One region of the Streptomyces sp. NPDC046915 genome, then DNA from elsewhere that is predicted to be linked to it. Evidence: riboswitches for the same ligand, from Rfam matches in the RefSeq annotation. Region 1 holds a riboswitch; each other region holds the start of a gene.

Region 1 (7,170 bases):
GTTCGCCGCGTTCGCCGAGGCGGTGGCGCCCTGGCGGTCCTCCGGCAACCTCGGCCGCCGAACTCGCGGTCTTCGTCCTTTGGCCGGCGACCGTCGACCCGGCCGGCCTCGTCACCTGGCCCGCCGTGCTCATGCCCAAGCACTGGATGGACAAGGTGTGGAGCTGGGACCACTGCTTCAACGCCCTCGCCCTGGCCCCGGAGCACCGGCGCCGGCCTGGGACCAGTTCTCACTGCCTTTCGACCACCAGGACGAGAGCGGGGCCCTGCCCGACTCCGTCACGCACTCGGAGGTCCTGCGCAACTTCGTCAAACCGCCCATCCACGGCTGGACCCTCACCCGCCTCCGCCGACGCCTCCCCGAACCTCTCAGCCCACGGGAACTCGCGGAGATCTACGGCCGATTGAGCCGCTGGACGGACTACTGGCTCACCGCGGGCCGAGCACCGGGCGCCGCCCTGCCCCACTACCAGCACGGCAACGACAGCGGCTGGGACAATGCGACGACCTTCGATCCCGAACGCTGGAGCCGCACCGCGGAGGCGACGCGGACCGCGATGCTCGACGACCTGTGGACGGGGGAGAGGTTCCTGGCCCGTGGTGTGGAGAGTTCGCGGGCGTGGAGCAGCTCCAGTCTGCTGGAGCTGCTGCCGGTCGTCCTGGGCGCGCACCTGCCGCAGAGTGTCGGCAAGGCTCTGGCCGCCGGGATCAAGGACCACCTGACCCCGTACGGCCTGGCCACCGAACGGCCTGGCCACCGAACGGCCCGCCTCACCGCACTACCGCCCCGACGGCTACTGGCGCGGCCCGGTCTGGGCCCCCGCGACGGTCCTGGTGCGCGGAGAATTTCGACGCCCTCACCGGAACGGGCCTGCGCGACCGGGCCTACACCTGGACCGCCGCCGGCTACCTCCTCCTCGCCGAGGCCGCCTAACGCCGCGATTGAACCTCCTTGCTGTGCGCGACGTATGAGTCACCATGGGTGGCGCTGTGTCACCCGGACCGCGAGCGGTGGCCACGTGTTCCAACACGGCGCCGAGAGGAAAGGGCTGAACAATTTCATCATTATCGAGCCGTCCCGTCAGCAGCGAGCCCGACATGGCCGTCCTGGCACGGCGGACGGACGGGAGGATCGAGGGCGGCGGCGGAATCCATGTGCCGGGTCTTGACGGGCTCCGCGGTGTGGCCGCACTGTACGTGGTCCTTTTTCACTGCTGGCTGCTGGCCTTTCCAGGGTTTCCCAAGAACTCGGGCCCGTCCTGGCTGGGCTGGCTGATGTACGGGCGTCTCGCCGTCGTCTTCTTTCTCGTGCTGTCCGGTTTCTCGCTGGCCATTTCCCCCGCGCGCCACGGCTGGCGGCAGGGAGGTATTGCGCGGTTCCTGCGGCGCCGCGCCTGGCGCATCCTTCCCCCGTACTGGGCCGCACTCGCATTGAGCGTGGTGATCGGTTACTTCGTCGTACCCGCCTCCCATCATGGGCCGCCGAACGTCAGAACCGTTCTCGTGTACGGTCTGGTGGCCCAGGACATGTTCACGGCTCGCACACCGAATGGGGCATTCTGGTCGATCGCCGTGGAGGCGGAGCTGTATCTCGTCTTTCCGCTGCTGCTTCTTGTCCGGCGACGACTGGGTGCGGTACTCCTGATCAGCGGTGTGACCCTACTGGTGGCCTTACGTGGGCTGCTGGCGGAAAACGCATCGCCGATGGAAAGTGACAACTGGCTGGCCCCGAATCTCGCGCCCGTATTCGTCGCCGGTCTGGTCGGCGCGGGAATCATCGTTGCGCGAGAAAAGGTCCGGCGCCTGCCCTGGCATTGGTTCGCCGCTCTGGCCGTCATGCCGGTGATATCGCTCATCGCCGTCCGGGGATCGACCTGGACGATACATCATTACTTCTGGGTTGATCTCGCCATCGCACCCGCCATGACGATGTTCCTGGTGGCGGTCGCCACCGGGCGTCCGGCCTCTGTGATGCGGCTCCTGGCCACCCGGCCCATGCGCAGCCTCGGCAATTTCTCCTACAGCCTTTACCTCATTCATCTTCCGATCGTCATGGTCGTCGTGCGGAAAGTCGCCCCGGAGTACGTGTCGGCCGGACTGCCCACGTTCTGTGTCACCGTGGTCCTGGGGCTGCCCGCCTCGGTCCTGTCGGCCTGGCTGTTCGCAGAGCTCTTCGAGATGCCCTTCAAGCGAAACCGATCCTGGAAGTCCATGCTCTCGGCGGGACGTTCGCGCTGACCGGCCTGTCCCGCCTGCGGTCGGCCCCGCGGCTCGAGAGGAAGGTCACGCCCGGTGGTGCGGTCTTGGCCGTGTCCGCGTCACGCGGTACGGTCTGTCCGATATCGACGACGGCGAGACGGAAGCCGGTGGGAATCCGGCACGGTCGCGCCACTGTATGCCAGGCGCCCTTCGGGGCGTCCGGCAAGTCAGACCCGTGGCCGTCGTCCACTGCACCACCGAGATGGGACGCGAACTCCCAGAGGAGGTACTGCCATGGCGCAGACCGTCGCCCAGCCGACAGCCACCACTCCCGCCGTTCCCGCCACGCTCCCGCTGAAGGCGATAGCCCCCTGGGCGGTCTTCTTCGGCATCCTGATGCTCGTCCTGCTGTACTTCGTCGGCGCCGAGCAGGGCGCCACCTCCGTGCTCAACGGCACGGACGTCCACGAATGGGTGCACGACGCCCGCCACCTGCTCGGCTTCCCCTGCCACTGACGCGAGGGACGCCGCACGCCCATGAATTCCGCAACGGTAAGGAATCTCCTCGTGCGGGGCATGCTCGCCGGCCTGGCCGCCGGCGTGCTCGCTCTGGTCGCCGCCTACCTCCTCGGTGAGCCGAATGTCGACAAGGCGATCAGCTTCGAGGACGCCCACTCCCACGAGCACGAGATGGAGGTCGTCTCCCGCTCCCTCCAGTCCACGGCGGGGCTCGCCACCGGCGTCCTGGTCTACGGGGTCGCCTTCGGCGGCATCGCCGCGCTCGCGTACTGCTTCGCGCTGGGCCGGGTCGGCCGCTTCGGCCCGCGGGCGACGGCGCTGCTGCTGTCCGGCTGCGCGCTGCTCGCCGTGTACGTCGTGCCCTTCCTGAAGTACCCGGCCAATCCGCCGTCCGTCGGTGAGCCCGACACCATCGGCAAGCGGACCACCCTGTACTTCCTGATGATGCTGCTCAGCGTCCTCCTGGCGATCGCCGCCACCATCCTGGGCAAGCGCCTCGCGCCCGGCCTGGGCACCTGGTGGGCGACGGTGGTCGCGGTGGCCGCGTTCGCCGTCGTGATCGGGCTGGCGTACGCGTTCCTGCCGGCCGTCAACGAGGTGCCGAAGGACTTCCCGGCCACCCTGCTGTGGCGGTTCCGCCTGTCCGCACTGGCCGTCCAGACCGTCCTGTGGGGCGGATTCGGCCTGCTCTTCGGCGAGTTGGCCGAGCGGCAGCTGAATCCCAAGCCCGCGGCAGCCTCGTCCGGGCGGACGGTTCCCGCCTCGAACTGAACGCTCCGGGATACGAGAGGGCCCCTCGGAAACCTCCGAGGGGCCCTCTCGCGTCAAGGGGGACGCGCCCGTAGGGTCTCAGCGCGCCGAGACGGTGTCCGACGTGGCCGGCGGCTGCCCGAGCCGCAGATTCCACCGTCCGGCCCGGCCAGTGAGCTCCGTGGCCGTCAGCGGCGGTACGTCCAGCCGCCAGAAGGCGGATGCGGGCAGGCCCAGTACATGAACGACCGCGGCTCGAACGACTTCCGGCTCGACCACGGCGAGCGTACGGCCGTCCGTGTCCCGCACGGCGTCCAGCCAGCGCCCGACCCGCTCGCACACGTCCCGCACCGACTCGCCGCCGTGTGCCGCCCAGCCGGGGTCGGCGAGCCAGTGGCCCACAGCCTCCGGCTCGGCGGCCGCCACCTCGTCAAGGGTGCGGCCTCGCCAGCGGCCCACGTCCAGACCCCGCAACTCCGGCGTCTGGACGACGTCGAGACCGAGTGCCACCGCCGTCTCCCGGCAGCGCGTGCTCGGGGACGTGGCCACCCGGGCCGGCGAGGGCAACGACCCGGCCGCCGAGCGGGCGCGGGCCGCCCCACCGTCGTCCACCGAGTCGCCGTCGTAGAAGCGGGCCTGACGCAGCGACGGGCTCGTCGCGGCCGAGACGAAGGTGACACGGCTGGTCACGTGGCTGCTCCTCCTGCGGTCGGCATGGGACGCGGATCGCCTGCCTCGGTCGCGAACATAACAGGGAGGTGCCCTATCGCGCGCCGGCGGGTGTGACGAGGAGGCCACCGACGATGGTGCGGGTGGGGTTCAGGTCGCGCAGGGCGTCGGCGGGGCAGTGGGCGGGGTCCTGGTCCCAGATGGTGAGGTCGGCGAAGCGGCCGGGGGCGAGGGTGCCGCGCAGGTTCCCCTCGCCCGTCAGCCGGGCGGCGTTGACGGTGTGCAGGGCGAGGGCCTCTTCGTAGGTGATGGCGTGCTCGGGGCCCCGGACACCGATGACCGTCTGCCGGGTGGTCATGCCCCAGACGGAGCGCATGGCCCCGAACTGGCCGACGGGGAAGTCGGATCCGGCGCTGACCTGCGCGCCCAGGTCGACCCAGCCTCGGGCGGGGAAGAGCCGGGCGACGCGCTCCGGGCCCCAGAAGCCCTCTTCCACCTCGGCGGTGTCGTGCAGCAGCGGCTGCTGGATGGTGACGGGGATGCCCAGGGCCACGGCGCGGGCGCGCTGTTCGGGGCCGGCCAGGCCGCCGTGCTCCATCACCAGCGTCCCGGCGGGCAGGCCCGGGTTGCGCTGGAGGACACGTTCGTAGACGTCCAGAAGCATGCGGACCGCGCGGTCGCCGTAGGCGTGCGTACCGACCCGCCAGCCGCGCCGGACCACGGCCTCGACGGCCTCGGCCAGCGCGTCGGGCTCCCAGATCAGCGTTCCGGAGAAGGCGGGGTCACAGGCGTACGGCTCCTCGGTGGCCCCGGCCTCGAGACCGCCGTCGAGGCCGAACTTCACCCCCCACACCCGCAGCCACGGGTCGGCGTCGTAACGCCGGTCCTCCATCGCGTCGAGCAGGTCCTCCACCTGGGCCGCGCTGGTCATTCCGAGGGCCGAGACCAGGACACGGACCCGGGTGCTCAGCGCGCCGGCCTCGCGGGCGGCCAGCAGCGCCGTGTAGTCGTCGAGGGAGACCGCGCAGTCGCGCACGGTGCCGATGCCGGTGGCGGCGTACTGGCTGCCGGCCAGACGCAGTCCGTCGATGCGCTGGGCCAGGTCCGGGGCCGGGAACAGACGCTCCACCAGGCCCAGCGCGTTGTCGATCAGCCTGCCGTCGAGCCTGCCGTCGGCGTCGCGGCCGATGACTCCGCCCGGCGGCACGGGGGTGTCCTCGGTGATGCCCGCCAGGCGCAGCGCGTGGGTGTTGACGACGTCGTTGTGGCCGCCGCGCTTGACCAGGACCGGGTGCCGGTCGGTGGCCTGGTCCAGTTCGGCGGCGGTGGGCAGGCGCCGCTCGGCCAGGTTGAGCTCCTGCCAGTTGGTGGTGGTGCGGATCCACTCGCCCTCGGGGGTGCTCTTGGCCCGTTGCCGGATCAGGTCCAGGAATTCGGGGATGGTGCGGGCCTGGTGGACGGGGACGTCGTGCGCGCCGAGCGCCGCGTAGATCAGATGGGTGTGGGTGTCGTCGAACGCCGGCAGCACCGTGGCGCCGGGCAGGTCCTGGACCCTGGTGCGCGAGCTCACCAAGTCGTCGAGACCGTTCGGGTCGGGCGAGAGGGCCGCGATGCGGTCACCGCGCACGGCCAGCGCCCGCTGCGGGGCCTGGCCGGGCACCAGTGTGTGCACCGCGTCGGCCCGGATCACCAGATCGGCTGCGTGATCAGTCATGGCCTTCTCCACCGCCTGGAAGTCGTCGTCGGCTGACAAGACCTTTGTAGGGACTTTCCGCTGATTGACTTCCATTTCGATGGCAGCATCGCAGGAAGTACGCCAACGATCCGGTCCATCATGCCGATCATGCGTCAAACCCTCGACGAGATGTATCCGCGTCAGTTCAGCTTCGACACCTGATAGTGGGCGATGCGCCACTGGTCGACGACGTGCCTGAGGACCACGCTGAGAGTGACTTCGATCGTCGGCCGGTCGGTGAAGGAGAAGTCGACACCCAGGTAGCCGAGCAGGACGTCCTCGGCCAACTGCCGCGTCTGCAGTACCTCGTAGTCCGCCGTCAGGCCGAGAGGCTGGGAGTCGTAGTAGTCGGCGACTCCCTGGCGGCCGACGGTGTAGGGGTGAAGCCCCTGGAAGACGGCGTCCTCGGTGAAGAGGGAGGCGACCTGCTGCGGTTCGTGTGCGTCGACCGCGGACTTCCAGCCGTCCATGACGCCACGCAGGATCGCTTCCTGCGTGGCGCTGCTGCCCAGCAGGGGCGGGTTCGGGTCGTTGGGGTGCGACTGAAGGGCGGTGACCACCGCGGTCATCCAGGGCCACAGAGGCAGGGTTCCGAGGACCTTCTCGCGTAGGTCCGCCTCGTCGTCGGCGCGCCACACTCCGATGCTGCGGAGCTCGCCCACCGGGCGCCACAGCCGGACCAGCTGACCGGCCGCGGCGAGCTCCCTGGCCCGGGCGGCCTCGTCGGCGCGGCGCCTGCCGACCTCGGCGGAGTCGGTGCCCTCGGGCACGGTCGTGGTGAGCTCGACCAGGAACTCCTTCATGGTCTCTTCCTCTCTGGGATGTGACTGGGGTGCGGGCTGCATCGCTTTCCATGGGGACACGATCCTGCTCGGTGCGCATCCGAACGCCGGACGCGGTCACCCGGCGTCGGCAAGTCGTGTGGGAATATCCGACGGTCAGCAGCGCCACGGCGCCCAGCTCGAGGGCCAAGTGCTGTTCGCCAAGCTCTACGACGACACCCGGCACCTCGAAGCCCTGTGGGAGAACTGCCTGTCGCTGATCGCCGCATGCCGTCCCGACACGGCGGCCGTGAATGCCTCCCTTGGTGAAGTCGACGCCCAAGTCGATCAGTTCGTCCTCCAGCAGCCATCGGGCCTTCGGCCCCAGCCCGACCGCTTCCTCTTCCTCGTTGGTGAACGCGGTGACCCGGTACCCGGCGAAGGGTGACACCCCATGGATCCTGGTCGCCAGCAGTGCGGCCGGTGCGTGGCAGACAATGGCGAGGGGCTTGCCGGAGGCGAGGGCCGCGGTCAGCAA
Region 2 (7,170 bases), on a different contig from region 1:
TCGGCCGCCGCGCACTCCGTGCCGACCGTGTCCGCGTACAGCAGGTCCCGTGGCTCCTGCGGAACCAGGCCGACCCGGCGCACCAGCTCGCGCGGCGGGGTGCGGTGCGGCACGGCCCCTCCGACGTGCACCGATCCGGCGGACGGTGCGACGAGACCCACGAGCGTGGAGAGGAGGGTGGACTTTCCGGCGCCGTTGCGGCCCATGAGGGCGACCGTCTCGCCGGGGGCGACGGTGAGGTCCACGTGCCGGAGCGCGTCGACGCGGGCCCGGCGGACGGCCAGGGAACGGACCTCGGCGGCAGCGGGGGGCGCGGCCTGCTCGGGGGTGCGCCGGAACAGGCGGCGGCGGGGGGCAGACGGCGGGGAAGCGGGTGCCGTGGCGGCGGTCGGCTGCGCGCTGGGGGCCGCGTCCCGCCCGGCGAGCCGGTCCCGGAGCCCGCCCGCCCGGCGGCGCGCGTCCCGGACCGTCAGCGGCAGCGGGGACCAGCCCGCCAGCCGGCCGAGGTCCACCACCGGCGGGTACACCGGGGACACGGCCATCACCTCGGCCGGGCTGCCGAGCAGCGGGGCGGCGCCGGGGGCGGGCAGGAGCACGATCTCGTCGGCGTACTGGACGACGCGTTCCAGCCGGTGCTCGGCCATCAGGACCGTCGTACCGAGGTCGTGGACGAGCCGCTGGAGGACGGCGAGGACCTCCTCCGCGGCGGCCGGGTCGAGCGCCGAGGTCGGCTCGTCGAGGACGAGGACCCGGGGGTGCGGAGTGAGCACCGAGCCGATCGCCACCCGCTGCCGCTGGCCGCCGGAGAGGCCGGCGATGGGCCGGTCGCGCAGATCGGCCAGGCCCAGCAGGTCGAGGGTCTCCTCGACGCGCCGCCGCATCACCTCCGGAGCGAGCCCCAAGGACTCCATTCCGTAGGCGAGTTCGTCCTCCACGGTGTCCGTGACGAAGTGCGCGAGGGGATCCTGGCCCACCGTGCCCACCACATCGGCGAGTTCACGCGGCTTGTGGGTACGGGTGTCCCGGCCGGCGACCGTCACCCGGCCGCGCAGGGTGCCGCCGGTGAAGTGCGGCACCAGCCCGCTGACCGCCCCCAGCAGGGTGGACTTGCCCACGCCCGACGGCCCGGCGAGCAGCACGAGTTCGCCCTCCGGCACCTCGAAGTCCACACCCCGGACGGTCGGTTCGGGCGACCCGTCGTACGTCACGGAGACATCCTCGAAGCGGATCACGACGACTCCTTGGGGACGACGGGGACGGGGACGGGGGAGACGGGGACGACGAAGGCGGGCAGCAGGGCGAGGAGTATCGCGGCCGCGGGCCAGAGCGGGAGCTGGGGTGCGGTCAGCGGTACGACCCCGGGGCGCAGGGCGTCGGGGTCGCTCACGGAGGCGAGGGTCAGCAGCGCGGCGACGGCCGCCCCGGACGCGGCGACCAGCCAGGCACGCGCGTCCCAGGCGTCCGGGCGGTAACGGGTGCGCAGGGTACGGCGGCCCCCGAGGCGCAGACCCGCGAGGGCGGCGGCGACCGAGACCAGCAGGACCGGCAGCCCGTACGTGCCGCCTTCGGCGGTGAGCAGGCCGTACGTGCCCGCGCACACGCCGAGCAGGCCGCCCAGGGTGAGGGCGGCGGTCGTACGGCGGATCCGGGCGGGGACGTCGGCGGTACGGCCGTAACCGCGGGCGTCCATCGCGGCGGCGAGCGCGACGGACCGCTCCAGCGCGCCCTCCAGCACCGGGAGTCCGACCTGGAGCAGGCCCCGTACGCCCCGGTCCGGGCGGCCGCGCAGCCGGCGGGCGGCGCGCAGCCGCTGGACGTCGGCGATCAGGTTCGGCGCGAAGGTGAGGGCGACGACCACGGCCACACCCGTCTCGTAGAGCGCGCCGGGCAGGGACTTGAGCAGCCGGGCCGGGTTGGCGAGGGCGTTCGCCGCGCCGACGCAGATCAGCAGCGTGGCCAGCTTCAGGCCGTCGTACACCGCGAACAGCACTCCCTCGGCGGTGACTTCGCCGCCCAGTCGGATGCCCTGCGCCCAGTGGGGGAGCGGGACTTCGGGGAGGGTGACGAGCACGTGCGTGCCGGGGACGGGGGAGCCGAGCACCACCGCGAAGGTGAGGCGGATGAGGAGGACGGCGAGGGCGAGCTTGGCGAAGGCGCCGTAGGAACGGGCCCAGGGGGCGGCGCCGCGGTGGGTGGCCACCACGTACGCGGAAGCCGTGACGAGGAGGGCGAGGAGGAGGGGGTTGGTGGTGCGGGTGGCCGCGGTGCCCAGGCCTATGGACCACAGCCACCAGGCACCGGGGTGCAGGGCGGTGACGCTACGCGCGGCCACGGCGCCGAGCCCGCCATATCGCCGCCGCGCCCAGCAGCACGACCACACCCACTCCCACCGGCAGGCCCACCGACGGGCCGTGCGAGGAGCCGTGCGACGGCTTGCTCCCGGCCGGATTCCCGTCTGGCTCCTCGCCCGGCTTCTCGGCCTGTTTCCCGGCCGCCACCTGCTCCCCGCACCCCTTCCGCGGATACCCGTCGATCGCACACAGCAGCGCGTTGGTGTCGTAGCGGAGCGGTCCGGCCACGGCGGCCAGCGCGTCCGCCGTCGTCCCGTCGGCCGGGACCGCCGCGCAGACCGTCCGGCGGCCGGGCGGGGTCTCGTCGGAGGGGGCGTCGGCGGCCGTGCCGAAGTCGAGGACCAGGGCGATGCGCTTCTTGCCGTCCCGCGCGGGCGTCTTGGCGCAGATCGCGTCGAAGTCCGCGGTGCCGCGCGGCCGCGTCGCACTGGCGGAGTCCTCGCTCACCGCGAAGCGGAAGCCCTGGACGTCGCCGTCGGCGGGACGCGCGGTCGACGGGCCCTGCGTGGCGTACGTCCAGTGGCCGCCGGTGCGCTCCCAGAAGGACCAGTAGCGGTAGCCGGTGGCCTGGGCCTGCCCGGCCGACACCACGCACAGGAACGCGGCCAGGAGTACCGCCCCGGCACGGCGGACGACGGTCACGGCTGCTGCTTCCTGCGGCGGCCGCTGAGCAGGAAGCCGATGCCGATGCCCGCGACGAGGCCGGTGCCGACGATCCACCACACCTTCGTCGCCTTCGTCCCCGAGTCGTGCTCGGCCCGCTCGGTCTCAGCGCCGGTCGCCCGAGCCGTCTGCGGCGCCGGTCCGGTCGCGTCGAGCGCCTTCACGAGGTCCGTGCCGCCGGAGTCGTGCGGGTCGGCGCCCATCGCGTGCGCGGCGAGGATCAGCTGGGCGTAGGCGGCGGGGCCGCTCTGCTTCGCCCACCGCGCGGAGTTCGTCACCAGCCAGGCGTACGGCTCCCGCGCCTGCCTCATCCGGCCCTGGGCGGCCAGCGCGACGACCGCGTCCGCGGTGTTGCCGTAGTCGGGCTGGTCCTTGGCGCCGGGGAGCGCCGAGGTGAGGTGGGCGGTGTCGTGCATCTCGTCCGCCAGATATGCGGCGCCGTTGCGGGCGATCTCCCGCGGGGTGAGCGGCTTGCCCGAGTCGGCGCAGGCGTTGCCCTCCTCCACCGCCTTCCCGGCCGTCGTCACGAAGCCCTTGCCGAGCGCGCCCAGCACCCCGGCGGCCGTCGCGTCGGCGTTGGCCGCCAGTTCGCCCTTCTTGTCCGGCTGGTAGGCGAGGGCGCCGCCGCCGTCCTCGTCGCAGGGGATGGACCACTTGGCGAGCAGTTCGGCCGGGGTCCTGCCCTCGGTACGGAGCTGGAGCGGCTGCTCCCCGGCCGCCGCGAGCGCGCCGATGACGACGGAGGTGGAGTTGGTGTCGCTGGGCGAGCCCGGCGTGTAACTCCAGCCGCCGTCCTTGTTCTGCATCATCTTCAGCCAGACGACGGCCTTGTGGACCTCGCCGTCGTGCTCGCCGAGCGCGTGCAGGGCCTGTACGGCGGCGGCCGTGCTGTTGGTGTCGGCCTGGGCGCCGGTCGCCTCGCACGTCTTGCCGGGGTCCGGGCGGTAGGCCGCGAAGCCGCCGTTGGCGCACTGCTGCCCGACCAGCCAGTCGACGGCCTCGGCGGCGGGCCGGACACCGACCGTGCGCTGGGCGAGCAGCGCGAGGGACTGCCGCCACACGCCGTCGTACTTCGGGTCCGCGCTGCCGTACAGCCCGGACGGGAGCGCCTTCGACGGGGAGGGCGACGGCGACGCGGCCATGGCGGGCGCGGCTGCGGCTATGACGCCGATGGCGGCGAGTACCGCGGCACTGCGGCGGACGTTCATTGGCGGCTTCTGCCTCTCCCTGCGGGGGAGCACGGGCAGCACGGGGACACCCCGCGCGGCTCGGCCCCGTAGACCTCGACGGTGCCGCGCACGGCGGGCCGCCGCGCACGTGAGCCGGTCAACTTCCCGTGCGTGGCGGTCCGGCTCACCGTCGTTGAAACGGCTCACGGTTGCGGGTCAGCGCCGGAATTGCACCGGCTTCGCCCCGTACGGGTGTGATGACGCCCGGACACTCTACCCGGCGGTAGACAGCGGCTGGGAGGCGGCTGCGCGCCAGGGGCACAGGCGAGGTGGTCAGGGTCGCGCCATGCCGTCGACGGGGAGACTGCTGGGTTCCGGCCGGACAGCCGACGTGTACGAGATCGACGAGGCGTGGGTGCTGCGCCGCGACCGGGAGGGGCGGGGGGACGCCGCCGCCGAAGGGGCGGTGATGACGTACGTGCGCGAACACGGTTACCCGGTGCCCCGGGTGCGGCCGTCCGGCTCGCGCACCGACCTGGTGATGGAGCGGCTGTCCGGGCCGACGATGCTCGCCGCCCTCCTGGACGGCTCGCTGGGCCCGGCCGAGGCGGGCGCCGAACTCGCCCGGCTGCTGCGGCTGCTGCACGCCGTTCCCGCCCGGGACTCCGCCGGCCCCGGTGCCCGCGTCCTCCATCTGGACCTGCACCCCGACAACGTGATCCTCACCCCGGACGGTCCCCGGGGCATCGACTGGAGCAACACCGAGGACGGTCCGCCCGGCCTCGACTGGGGCATGTCCGCGGTGATCCTCGCCCAGGCCGCCGTCCCGTCCGACCTGACGGAGACGGGACTGACCGAGGCATGGCGGCGGCGCGCGGCCAATCCGACGATGAGTGCCAGGGAGGTCGAACTCCTCGGGGGGACCGTGGAGTTGGTGCGGACGCTCACCCGCTGACGACCAGGGCTGCCCCGGGGTGTCCCGGGATGCCCAGGGATGCCCAGGGTGTCCCGACCCCCGATGCCGCTCCCCCATAGGCGGCACCCGGGGCCGGGGCCGGGTGGCGTCATGATCCTGTCCCGACCGGACCTCAACTGTCAACGATTGCTGCCTAATTCAGCAGCTGTCATTGACATCACTTCTCGACCGGCGGGCGACCCGGTAGCCTCGCGTCAACTCAGCCACGGAACCGACGACATGCCCAGGGGGGACCTCGGTGAGTGACGCCCACGCCCCGCTCGCCGGCCTGCTCGAACGGCTCGGGGAGCTGACCGAACGGCCGGGCCGGCTGCCCGAGGTCCTGGACGTGACCGACCTCTCGTACCGCACCGGCATCCCCGCCGAGGTGGTCGCCCGGTTGCTCGGGGGCGGCACCGCACCCGAGACCGGGCTGGCCGAACGGGTGCGGCAGCGGCTCGACTTCATCCGCGAGACCCGGCGCCGGCCGGACGGCAAGCGCTACGCGCTGGACGAACTGGCCAGGATCGCGGGCACCAGCCGGCAGTGGCTGAGCGAGTGGCGCAAGAGCGGCATGCCGAGCCTGGAACACACCGACCGGCTGCGCAGGTTCTTCGGCCTCCCGGCCGGATACTTCACCGCGGACGAGCCGGAGGCCCTGTACGAGGCGCTCCAGCCGGTGCTCCAGAGCCTGGAGGCGCAGGCCGACCCGCTGCTGCGGCTGCGCGAGAGCGGACTGGTACGACTGGCCATGCGCGCCCCGCGGATGAATCCCCGTCAGCTCGCCACGCTCGCCGACCTGGCGGAGATGATCATCACCTCCGAGGACACGTACGCGAGCGCGGACATCACGAAGGACGGTCAGTGAGCCGGAAAAGATCGCCGAAGCGCTTCCTCGCCCAGCTCGTCCGCGACACCGCCCGCACCCTGACCCCGCCGACCGAGCCCGAGGCGTTCCTGCACGCCGTGTGCGACACGCTCAGCCCGCAGCTGGACCGTCCCGTCCGGCTCAAGTTCGTCGCCTTCCCGCCGGAACTGGACGTCTCCGGGGTCACCTTCGCCAAGGACGACGAGTACATCGTCGTGGTCGAGGACCGCGCGCCCGGCGCGCACAAGTTCGTGATCGCCGGGCACGAGATCGGCCACATCTACTACCAGACCCTCGACGTGCACTACCCGGCCGGCCTGCCCACCGCCGCGCGCCGGCTGCTGTCCCAGGCCGAGGAGGACATCCCCTGGGAGCGGGTGGCCGCCATGGCCACGCGGTCCCCGGCCGCCGCGACCGCCGAGGCCGAGTGGGAGGCCGAGGAGTGCGGACTGCGCCTGGCGGCCAAGTTCGCCAAGGTCGTCGGCCCGTCGGCCGCGCCCGGCCGGACGACCCAGGACACCCTGACCGACCGCCTGTCGTCCTCGCTGGGCAACGCCGGCGGCCTGTGATGCGCTGGGACATAGCGGGCTCGTTCCTCGCCTACGCCGTGCCCGCCGTGCTGCTCGCCGTGGCCTTCGTGATCAAACTGCCACTGCTCAGGAGGGCGTGGCAGGACCCGATCCTGCGGGCGACGGCCCTGCTGCTCGGCATCGGCGCCATCACCTTCGCCTCCCTGCCGCCGGGCAACCTGCACCGCATCAACGAGCTGACCGGCGTGCCGAACTTCGCCGGCCTCTGGGTCTACTCGCTGCTCAGCGTCTACTGCGGCGCCTGCCTGTGGCTGATCGTCACCTGGCGCGAGCCGCCCTCCCCGGCCCGGCGCCGGCGCACCCGCACGATCTGGATCACGTACTCCCTGATCATCGCCGGCCTGTGGGTGACCTTCTTCCTCGGCGACCACCACGTCGAGCGGCTGCGCGACCTGGACACCTACTACGCGACGACGCCGTGGACGCGTGAGTTCGCCATGCTCTACCTCGTCGCCCACATGATGTCCGCCGTGGCCGCCGCGAGCATGCTGTGGGCCTGGTTCCGGGAGGTCCGCGACACCTGGCTGCGCCGCGCCGTGGTGTTCCTCCAGGTCGCCTACGCCCTCGGGCTCAT
Region 3 (7,170 bases), on a different contig from region 1:
GAGTCGCGCGGGATACGGGACGTCACGGGTGCAGTCTTCCGGTTGACGGTCCGAAAACCCAAACGGAATGTCACGGCGGGCGACAGGGTGGGCCAACGGACATGTTCCTGAGGAGGCCGGGGAGGGGTGTTCAGGCCAGTGGTACGGCCTTGAACGGAACCGCTGGAACCAGGGCATCCGACCCCTGCCGGGCGCTCACATCAGTGGCGTCAGGAACCGCCGTACGGTCTCCTCGTACTCCTTCGGGTCGGCGTTCCACATCGCCCCGTGCGGGGCGTTCCGCACGGTGTGCAGGGCGACCCGGTCGCCGCGCCCGGCCGCGAGGCGGCGGGAGTACTCCCAGGGGGCCACCACGTCGTCCGGTCCGTGGATCAGCAGCGTGGGCACGCTCAGCCGCGCCGGGTCGGCGGTCTCCGCGGGGCGGTCGGCGCGCAGGCCCGCGCGGCCCTGCGCGGCTCGCACGGCGAGCGGCAGCAGGAAGTCGGGCGCGCCCCGGGCCGCGGCGAGGGCGCGCAGCGTGGCCTCCCAGTTGAGCACCGGCGAGTCCAGGACGAGCCCGGAGACATGGTCGCGCAGGGTGGAGCGGGCGGCGGCGCGCAGGGCCATGGCGGCGCCGGTGGACCAGCCGTAGAGGACGACGCGCCGGGCGCCGTAGCGGACGGCGTAGCGGATCGCCGCGTCGAGGTCGCGCCACTCGGTCTCGCCGAGGTGGTTCAGGCCGTCCGGGGGGCGGGGCGCGCCGAGGTCGCCGCGGTAGGCGAGGGCGAGCACGGAGAACCGCAGTTCGTGCAGGAACCCCATGACGTTCATGGAGTGTTCGCGGGTGGTGCCGAGGCCGTGCACCGCGATCACCCAGGTGTCCCGGGCGCCGGGCACGAACCAGGCGGGCAGGGCGCCGAGTTCGCCGGGCACGTCGATGTCGGCGTGGTCGAGGCCGAGGGCGGCGCCCGGGTTGCCGACGTACAGGTTGGGGGTGAGCCAGACCTGGTCGCCGGGGTCGAGCGTGCCGTGGGTGACGCGCTCCAGGCGGCGTACGATGGTGTCGGCGGAGGGCGCGGCGGCCTCGAGGACGGGGCCGACGACGGCGTGCGAGCCGTCGCCGGCCAGGCCGTAGGTGCCGGGACGCAGGGAGGCCAGGGCGCGGGTGAGGGCGAGCCGGCCCTCGGCCATGGCGTGCACGGTGAGCCGGGGCTCGGTGGGCAGCGGTCTGCCGGGGGCGGCCCTGAGCGCGGCGTCGCTGGCCATCCGGCCGGCGGCCACACCGGCCGCGCCGGCCGCCAGGACCGCGGTGACGGCCGAGGCCGCCGCTGTGACGGTGCGCACGGGTCCAGTGTCCCGGTGGGCCGACCGACCGGCCAGCGGGAGCGGGTGTCGGGGTGACATGTCCTTGCGGGTTCCAGCGGGAGGCCCTTTTCAATCCCCTTTCGATCCCCGGCCGCCCTCACCTCCGCCGGCCGTACCCCCGCAGCTTCTCCCCCACCTCGGCCAGCTGCTCCGGGGTCAGCAGGGACGGTGTCAGACCGGGCACCGAGGACGCCGTCAGCCACAGGCGGCACATCCATTCCAGCTGGGCGGTGCGGTCGTAGGCCTGGTCGAGGGTGGTGCCGTAGGTGATCGTGCCGTGGTTCTGGAGGAGGCAGCCGGAGCGGTCGGCGAGGGCGCGGAGCATGTTCTCGGCCAACTCCTCGGTGCCGTAGGTCGCGTAGGGGGCGACGCGGACGGGGCCGCCGAGCGCGCTGGTCATGTAGTGGACCGTCGGGAGTTCGGTGACGAGGGTCGAGACGGCCGTGGCGTGCACGGCGTGCGTATGGACGACGGCGCCGACGGCGGCGTCGGTGGTGCGGTACACGGCCAGGTGCATGGGCAGTTCGCTGGTCGGCACCAGGGTGCCGAGCACCTGCCGTCCGGTGAGGTCGACGCCGGTCACGTCGTGCCGCGTCAGCCGGTCGTACGGGATGCCCGACGGCGTGACCAGCACGGTGTCGCCGACGCGCACCGACACGTTGCCGGAGGTGCCGACGACGAGTCCGTCGGCCACGGTCCGGCGGGCCGTCGCGACCAGCGCCTCCCAGGCCCGTGACTCCTGCTCACGCACGCCCCTGCTCTCTTCAGCCATGGCCGTGATCCTGCCAGGGGGCGGCTGACGCGGTGTCACGGCGGCGCAGTCTAGGCCGGAATCGAGCCCTCCGAAAGGGTGCATAGCACCATAAATACCCCTCTATCCATGCTTGGCCGGAGATCATCGTTCATCACATGATCTTCCAATACTCTCTGCACGTTTTGTCGTGCACGTCGCCATTCCGGGGGGAATCATGGATCTGTCCCGTCTCCGCGCCCGCCTGCTCGTGACGACCACGGCGGCGCTCGCCGTCGGGGCGGCGGCCCTCGTCGGCACCCGGGCCACGGCGGCGGGCCTGCCCAGGGGCCACGACGTCTCGTCCCACCAGAAGAACATCGACTGGGCGGAAGCGAAGGCCAAGGGCGCCCGGTTCGTCTACATCAAGGCCACCGAGTCCACCGACTACCGCAACCCCTATTTCAGCCGGCAGTACAGCGGCTCGCGCGAGGCCGGCCTGATCCGGGGGGCGTACCACTTCGCACTGCCGGACGAGTCGCCGGGTGCCGCCCAGGCCGCGTACTTCGTGCACCACGGCGGCTCCTGGACCGCCGACGGCTGGACCCTGCCGCCCGCACTGGACATCGAGTACGACCCGTACGACAACGGGCACAAGTGCTACGGCCTGAGCAAGGCGAGGATGGTCGACTGGATCCAGGACTTCAGCGACGAGATGAAACGGGAGACCGGCCGCCGCCCGGTGATCTACACCACCACCCACTGGTGGAACGACTGCACCGGCCGCAGCCGCGCCTTCGCCGACCACGCCCTGTGGCTCGCCCGCCATTCCGGGGACCCGGGCGCCCTGCCGGCCGGGTGGTCCTCCTGGACCTTCTGGCAGTACGACAACAGCGGCAGCCTGCCGGGCGACCAGAACCTCTTCAACGGCTCGCCGGCGGGGCTGAAGTCGTTCGCCACGGACGACTGAGGGTGACCGAGGACGACTGAGGACGACTGAGGACGACTGAGGACGGCCAGGGATTCCGACATCACGATGCCTGTCTCAGTTCACCTTCCGTTCACTCAGGTTGCCTACGGTCAACCAGCCAATGACGCTCGAAAGAATGCCTGGGTAAATGGAAAGCTTCTCGCTGATCCTCGCGATTGTGGTCGTAACCGCACTCGCGTTCGATTTCACGAACGGTTTCCACGACACCGCCAACGCGATGGCCACCACCATCTCGACCGGCGCGCTCAAGCCCAAGGTCGCGGTGGCCATGTCCGCCGTGCTCAACCTTGTGGGTGCCTTCCTGTCCGTGGAGGTCGCCAACACGATCTCCAAGGGTCTCGTCGACGAGAACGGCATACGTCCCGAGGTCATATTCGCCGCCCTGGTCGGCGCGATCCTCTGGAACCTGCTGACCTGGCTGGTGGGGCTGCCCTCCAGTTCCTCGCACGCCCTCATGGGCGGCCTGATCGGCGCCACCGTCGCCTCCGCGGGCTTCGGTGCCGTCCACGGTGACGTGCTCGTCACCAAGGTGCTGCTCCCGGCGGTCGCCGCACCGGTCGTCGCCGGCATCGCGGCGATGCTCGCCACCCGGTTCTCCTACGGCATCGGCAAGGACGCCGAGGGCGAGGCCACCCGCAGGGGCTACCGCGCCGGCCAGATCGCCTCGGCCGGTCTGGTCTCCCTCGCCCACGGCACCAACGACGCGCAGAAGACGATGGGCATCATCACCCTCGCGCTGATCGCCGGCGGTTCCATCGCCCCCGGCTCCAACCCTCCCACCTGGGTGATCCTCTCCGCGGGCATGGCCATCGCACTCGGCACCTACATCGGCGGCTGGCGCATCATCCGCACCATGGGCAAGGGCCTGACCGAACTGGAGCCGCGGCAGGGCTTCGCGGCCCAGACGAGCGCCGCGACCGCCATCCTCGCCTCCTCCCACCTCGGCTTCTCCCTCTCCACCACCCACGTCGTCTCCGGCTCCGTGATGGGCGCGGGTCTGGGGCGCAAGGGCGGCGTGGTCCGCTGGTCCACGGCGACCCGCATGTTCGTCGCCTGGGCGCTGACCCTCCCGGCCGCCGCGCTGGTCGGCGCGCTCGCCGAGACGGTCACGGACCTCGGCGACTGGGGCACCGCGCTGGTGGCGGTCTTCCTCGTGGCCTCCAGCGCCGCGATCTGGAAGCTCTCCCGCCGCGAGGTGGTCGACGCGACCAACGTCAACGAGACCGAGGAGCCGGCCGGCGTGGTCACCACCGCGATCGCCGTCGTCACCCCGCCCCCGGTGGGTGTGGTGGCCGAGGACCTGTCGGCCACGATCCCGTCCCCCGCGGCACCCGTCGCCGCCGACCCGGCGACCCCGCCGGCCGCCGCCGTCTGATCCCGGGCACCCGGGCACCAAGAAAGCAGCTCTGTTATGAAGATCGACTGGGCAGCCCTCGGCTCCGTCTTCGGCGTCAGTCTCGCGGTCACCGTCGGCCTGGTGGCCCTCTTCACCCTGGGCGTCCAGGGCCTGTCGCGACGCGAACGCGCCGTCGCGCAGGGCGACTCGGCGGCGCTGGCCGTCGCCGGCGCGTACGTGTGCTTCGCGGGATGCGCGGCAGCGGTGGCCTACGGGATCTACCTGATCATGAACAAGGCCTGACCGAGGCCTCACAGGCTCCTCCCCGACGACTTCGAAGATTTCGAAGGCTTCGGGGAGGAGCCTTTTCGTATGCCGCCCCGCCGTCGCCCGGACCTCGATGTGGGCCTCAGCACACTCTCCCGATGCAGGTCAACAGCAAGTTGACGGCCCTTCCGGGGCCGTGGTGGACTTCCGGGGCCATGTACGGCGGCAAGGGAGGAAGCCGGTGTGAATCCGGCGCGGTCCCGCCACTGTCACCGGGGTAGGTAGCCCCGGGAGCCAGGAACTCCCACCGCCGGTCTCGTCGAACCAGGGCGCGGACACCCTGAGTGAGGACATATCGCCATGCTCGCCTGCCGTTCGAGGTTCAGCACCAGGTCGCAGCCCGACCCCACGGCCGGCTGAGCCGATGCGTGCCGATCGCGTCTTCGCGTACGGCGCCGCCGCCGGCCTCCTCGGCGACCAGCTGCTCGGTGATCCGCGACGCGGGCATCCGGTGGCCACGTTCGGGCGGGCCGCCGGTGCCGTGGAGCGGGTGCTGTGGCGGGACCACCGGGGGTGGGGCGCGCTGCACACCGCGGTGTGCGTGGGCGGTGCCGTCGGGCTGGGAGCCGTCGCCGCCGCGGCCGTACGTCCCTCCCGTGCCGCCTCCGTCGCGCTGACCGCCGCCGCCACCTGGGCCGTCGTGGGCGGAACCTCCCTCGCGCGCGAGGCCCGTGGCATCGGGCGTGCCCTTCAGGCCGGGGACGTCGAGGCTGCCCGGGCGCGGCTGCCGCACCTGTGCGGCAGGGACCCGCAGACGCTCGACGCCGACGGGATCGCCCGTGCCGTCGTGGAGTCCGTCGCCGAGAACACCTCCGACGCGGTGGTGGGCGCCCTGGTGTGGGGAGCCGTGGGCGGGGTTCCCGGGCTGCTGGGCTTCCGGGCCGTCAACACCCTCGACGCCATGGTCGGGCACAAGTCGCCCAGGTACCGGCGGTACGGGTGGGCCTCGGCCCGGCTCGACGACCTCGCGGGCTGGCCGGGGGCACGGCTGACCGCCGTACTGGCCGCCGCGGCCGGGGACGACCCCCGCGGTGCCGTACGGGCCTGGCGCGCCGACGCGGACAGGCATCCGAGCCCCAACGCCGGTCCCGTGGAGGCGTCGTTCGCGGGCGCGCTCGGCGTGCGGCTGGGCGGGACGCTGTCGTACGGCGGGCGGGTGGAACACCGACCGGTGCTGAACCAGGAGGGACGAGCCGTCGCCGTACCCGACATCGAACGCGCCGTACGGCTCTCGAAGCGCGTCGGCCTGCTCGCGCTCGGCGTCGGCGTCGCCGCGCGCATCGTCGTGAAGGGACGTGGGAAATGAGCGGGGGTCTCCTCGTCGCCGGCACCACCTCCGACGCGGGCAAGAGCGTCGTCACGGCCGGCATCTGCCGCTGGCTGGTGCGGCAGGGGGTCAAGGTCGCGCCCTTCAAGGCGCAGAACATGTCCCTCAACTCGTTCGTGACGCGCCAGGGCGCGGAGATCGGGCGGGCGCAGGCCATGCAGGCGCAGGCGTGCCGCGTCGAGCCGACCGCGCTGATGAATCCCGTGCTGCTCAAGCCCGGCGGGGAACAGAGCAGTCAAGTGGTGCTGCTGGGCAAGCCCGTGGGCGAGCTGAGCGCGCGCGGGTACCACGGCGGGCGGCAACAGCGATTGCTGGGGACCGTGCTGGAGTGCCTGGAGGAGTTGCGGGGCACGTATGACGCGGTGATCTGTGAGGGGGCCGGCTCGCCCGCCGAGATCAATCTGCGGCGGACCGACATCGTGAACATGGGGATCGCGAGGAACGCGCGGCTGCCCGTGCTCGTCGTCGGCGACATCGACCGCGGGGGCGTCTTCGCCTCCTTCTTCGGGACCGTCGCCCTGCTCTCCCCCGAGGACCAGGAACTCGTCGCCGGGTTCCTCGTCAACAAGTTCCGCGGCGACGTCTCCCTGCTGGAACCCGGCCTCGACATGCTGCACGGCCTCACCGGGCGGCGGACGTACGGCGTGCTGCCCTTCCGGCACGGGCTCGGCATCGACGAGGAGGACGGGCTGCGGGTCTCGCTGCGCGGAACGGTCCGCGAGTCGAACACCGCCCCGCCCGTCGGCGAGGACGTGCTGCGGGTCGCCGTGTGCGCGATCCCGCTGATGTCCAACTTCACGGACGTGGACGCGCTGGCGGCCGAACCGGGCGTCGTCGTGCGGTTCGTGGACCGGCCCGAGGAACTGGCCGACGCCGACCTCGTGGTGATCCCGGGGACCCGGGGGACGGTCCGGGCACTTCAGTGGCTGCGGGAGCGGGGGCTGGCCGAGGCCCTCGTCCGCAGGGCCGCCGACCGGCGGCCCGTGCTCGGCATCTGCGGCGGGTTCCAGATCCTCGGCGAGCACATCGAGGACGAGGTCGAGAGCCGGCGCGGCCACGTACCAGGCCTCGGAGTCCTCCCCGTGCGGGTGCGGTTCGCCCGCGAGAAGACCCTC

Evidence for each region. Region 1 has a riboswitch for cobalamin ahead of ABZ915_RS01305 (CbtB-domain containing protein). Riboswitches for the same ligand answer to the same signal wherever they lie in the genome.
Region 2: linked by a shared signal. The riboswitch ahead of ABZ915_RS32140 (prenyltransferase/squalene oxidase repeat-containing protein) and the one ahead of ABZ915_RS01305 (CbtB-domain containing protein) in region 1 are both predicted to bind cobalamin.
Region 3: linked by a shared signal. The riboswitch ahead of ABZ915_RS42275 (cobalamin biosynthesis protein) and the one ahead of ABZ915_RS01305 (CbtB-domain containing protein) in region 1 are both predicted to bind cobalamin.

What each region holds. Positions count from the first base shown of each region.
Region 1 covers NZ_JBEYXB010000001.1:301,190-308,359, reverse strand. The annotation lists partial or broken gene ABZ915_RS01315 (glycogen debranching protein) at 1-933, shown strand, start outside; gene ABZ915_RS01310 (acyltransferase) at 1,098-2,237, shown strand; cobalamin riboswitch at 2,312-2,456, shown strand; gene ABZ915_RS01305 (CbtB-domain containing protein) at 2,493-2,714, shown strand; gene ABZ915_RS01300 (CbtA family protein) at 2,736-3,488, shown strand; gene ABZ915_RS01295 (histidine phosphatase family protein) at 3,567-4,157, opposite strand; gene ABZ915_RS01290 (amidohydrolase) at 4,231-5,850, opposite strand; gene ABZ915_RS01285 (SgcJ/EcaC family oxidoreductase) at 6,012-6,341, opposite strand; partial or broken gene ABZ915_RS01280 (muconolactone Delta-isomerase family protein) at 6,396-6,674, opposite strand; partial or broken gene ABZ915_RS01275 (TetR/AcrR family transcriptional regulator) at 6,826-6,921, shown strand.
Region 2 covers NZ_JBEYXB010000014.1:173,227-180,396, reverse strand. The annotation lists gene ABZ915_RS32155 (ATP-binding cassette domain-containing protein) at 1-1,232, opposite strand, end outside; gene ABZ915_RS32150 (energy-coupling factor transporter transmembrane component T) at 1,229-2,332, opposite strand; gene ABZ915_RS32145 (SCO2322 family protein) at 2,319-2,993, opposite strand; gene ABZ915_RS32140 (prenyltransferase/squalene oxidase repeat-containing protein) at 2,990-4,222, opposite strand; cobalamin riboswitch at 4,336-4,472, opposite strand; gene ABZ915_RS32135 (phosphotransferase) at 4,530-5,138, shown strand; gene ABZ915_RS32130 (XRE family transcriptional regulator) at 5,398-6,006, shown strand; gene ABZ915_RS32125 (hypothetical protein) at 6,003-6,575, shown strand; gene ABZ915_RS32120 (MAB_1171c family putative transporter) at 6,575-7,170, shown strand, end outside.
Region 3 covers NZ_JBEYXB010000027.1:57,267-64,436, forward strand. The annotation lists gene ABZ915_RS42250 (alpha/beta fold hydrolase) at 196-1,323, opposite strand; gene ABZ915_RS42255 (class II aldolase/adducin family protein) at 1,442-2,116, opposite strand; gene ABZ915_RS42260 (lysozyme) at 2,313-3,044, shown strand; gene ABZ915_RS42265 (inorganic phosphate transporter) at 3,193-4,440, shown strand; gene ABZ915_RS42270 (hypothetical protein) at 4,477-4,704, shown strand; cobalamin riboswitch at 4,852-4,992, shown strand; gene ABZ915_RS42275 (cobalamin biosynthesis protein) at 5,093-6,034, shown strand; gene ABZ915_RS42280 (cobyric acid synthase) at 6,031-7,170, shown strand, end outside.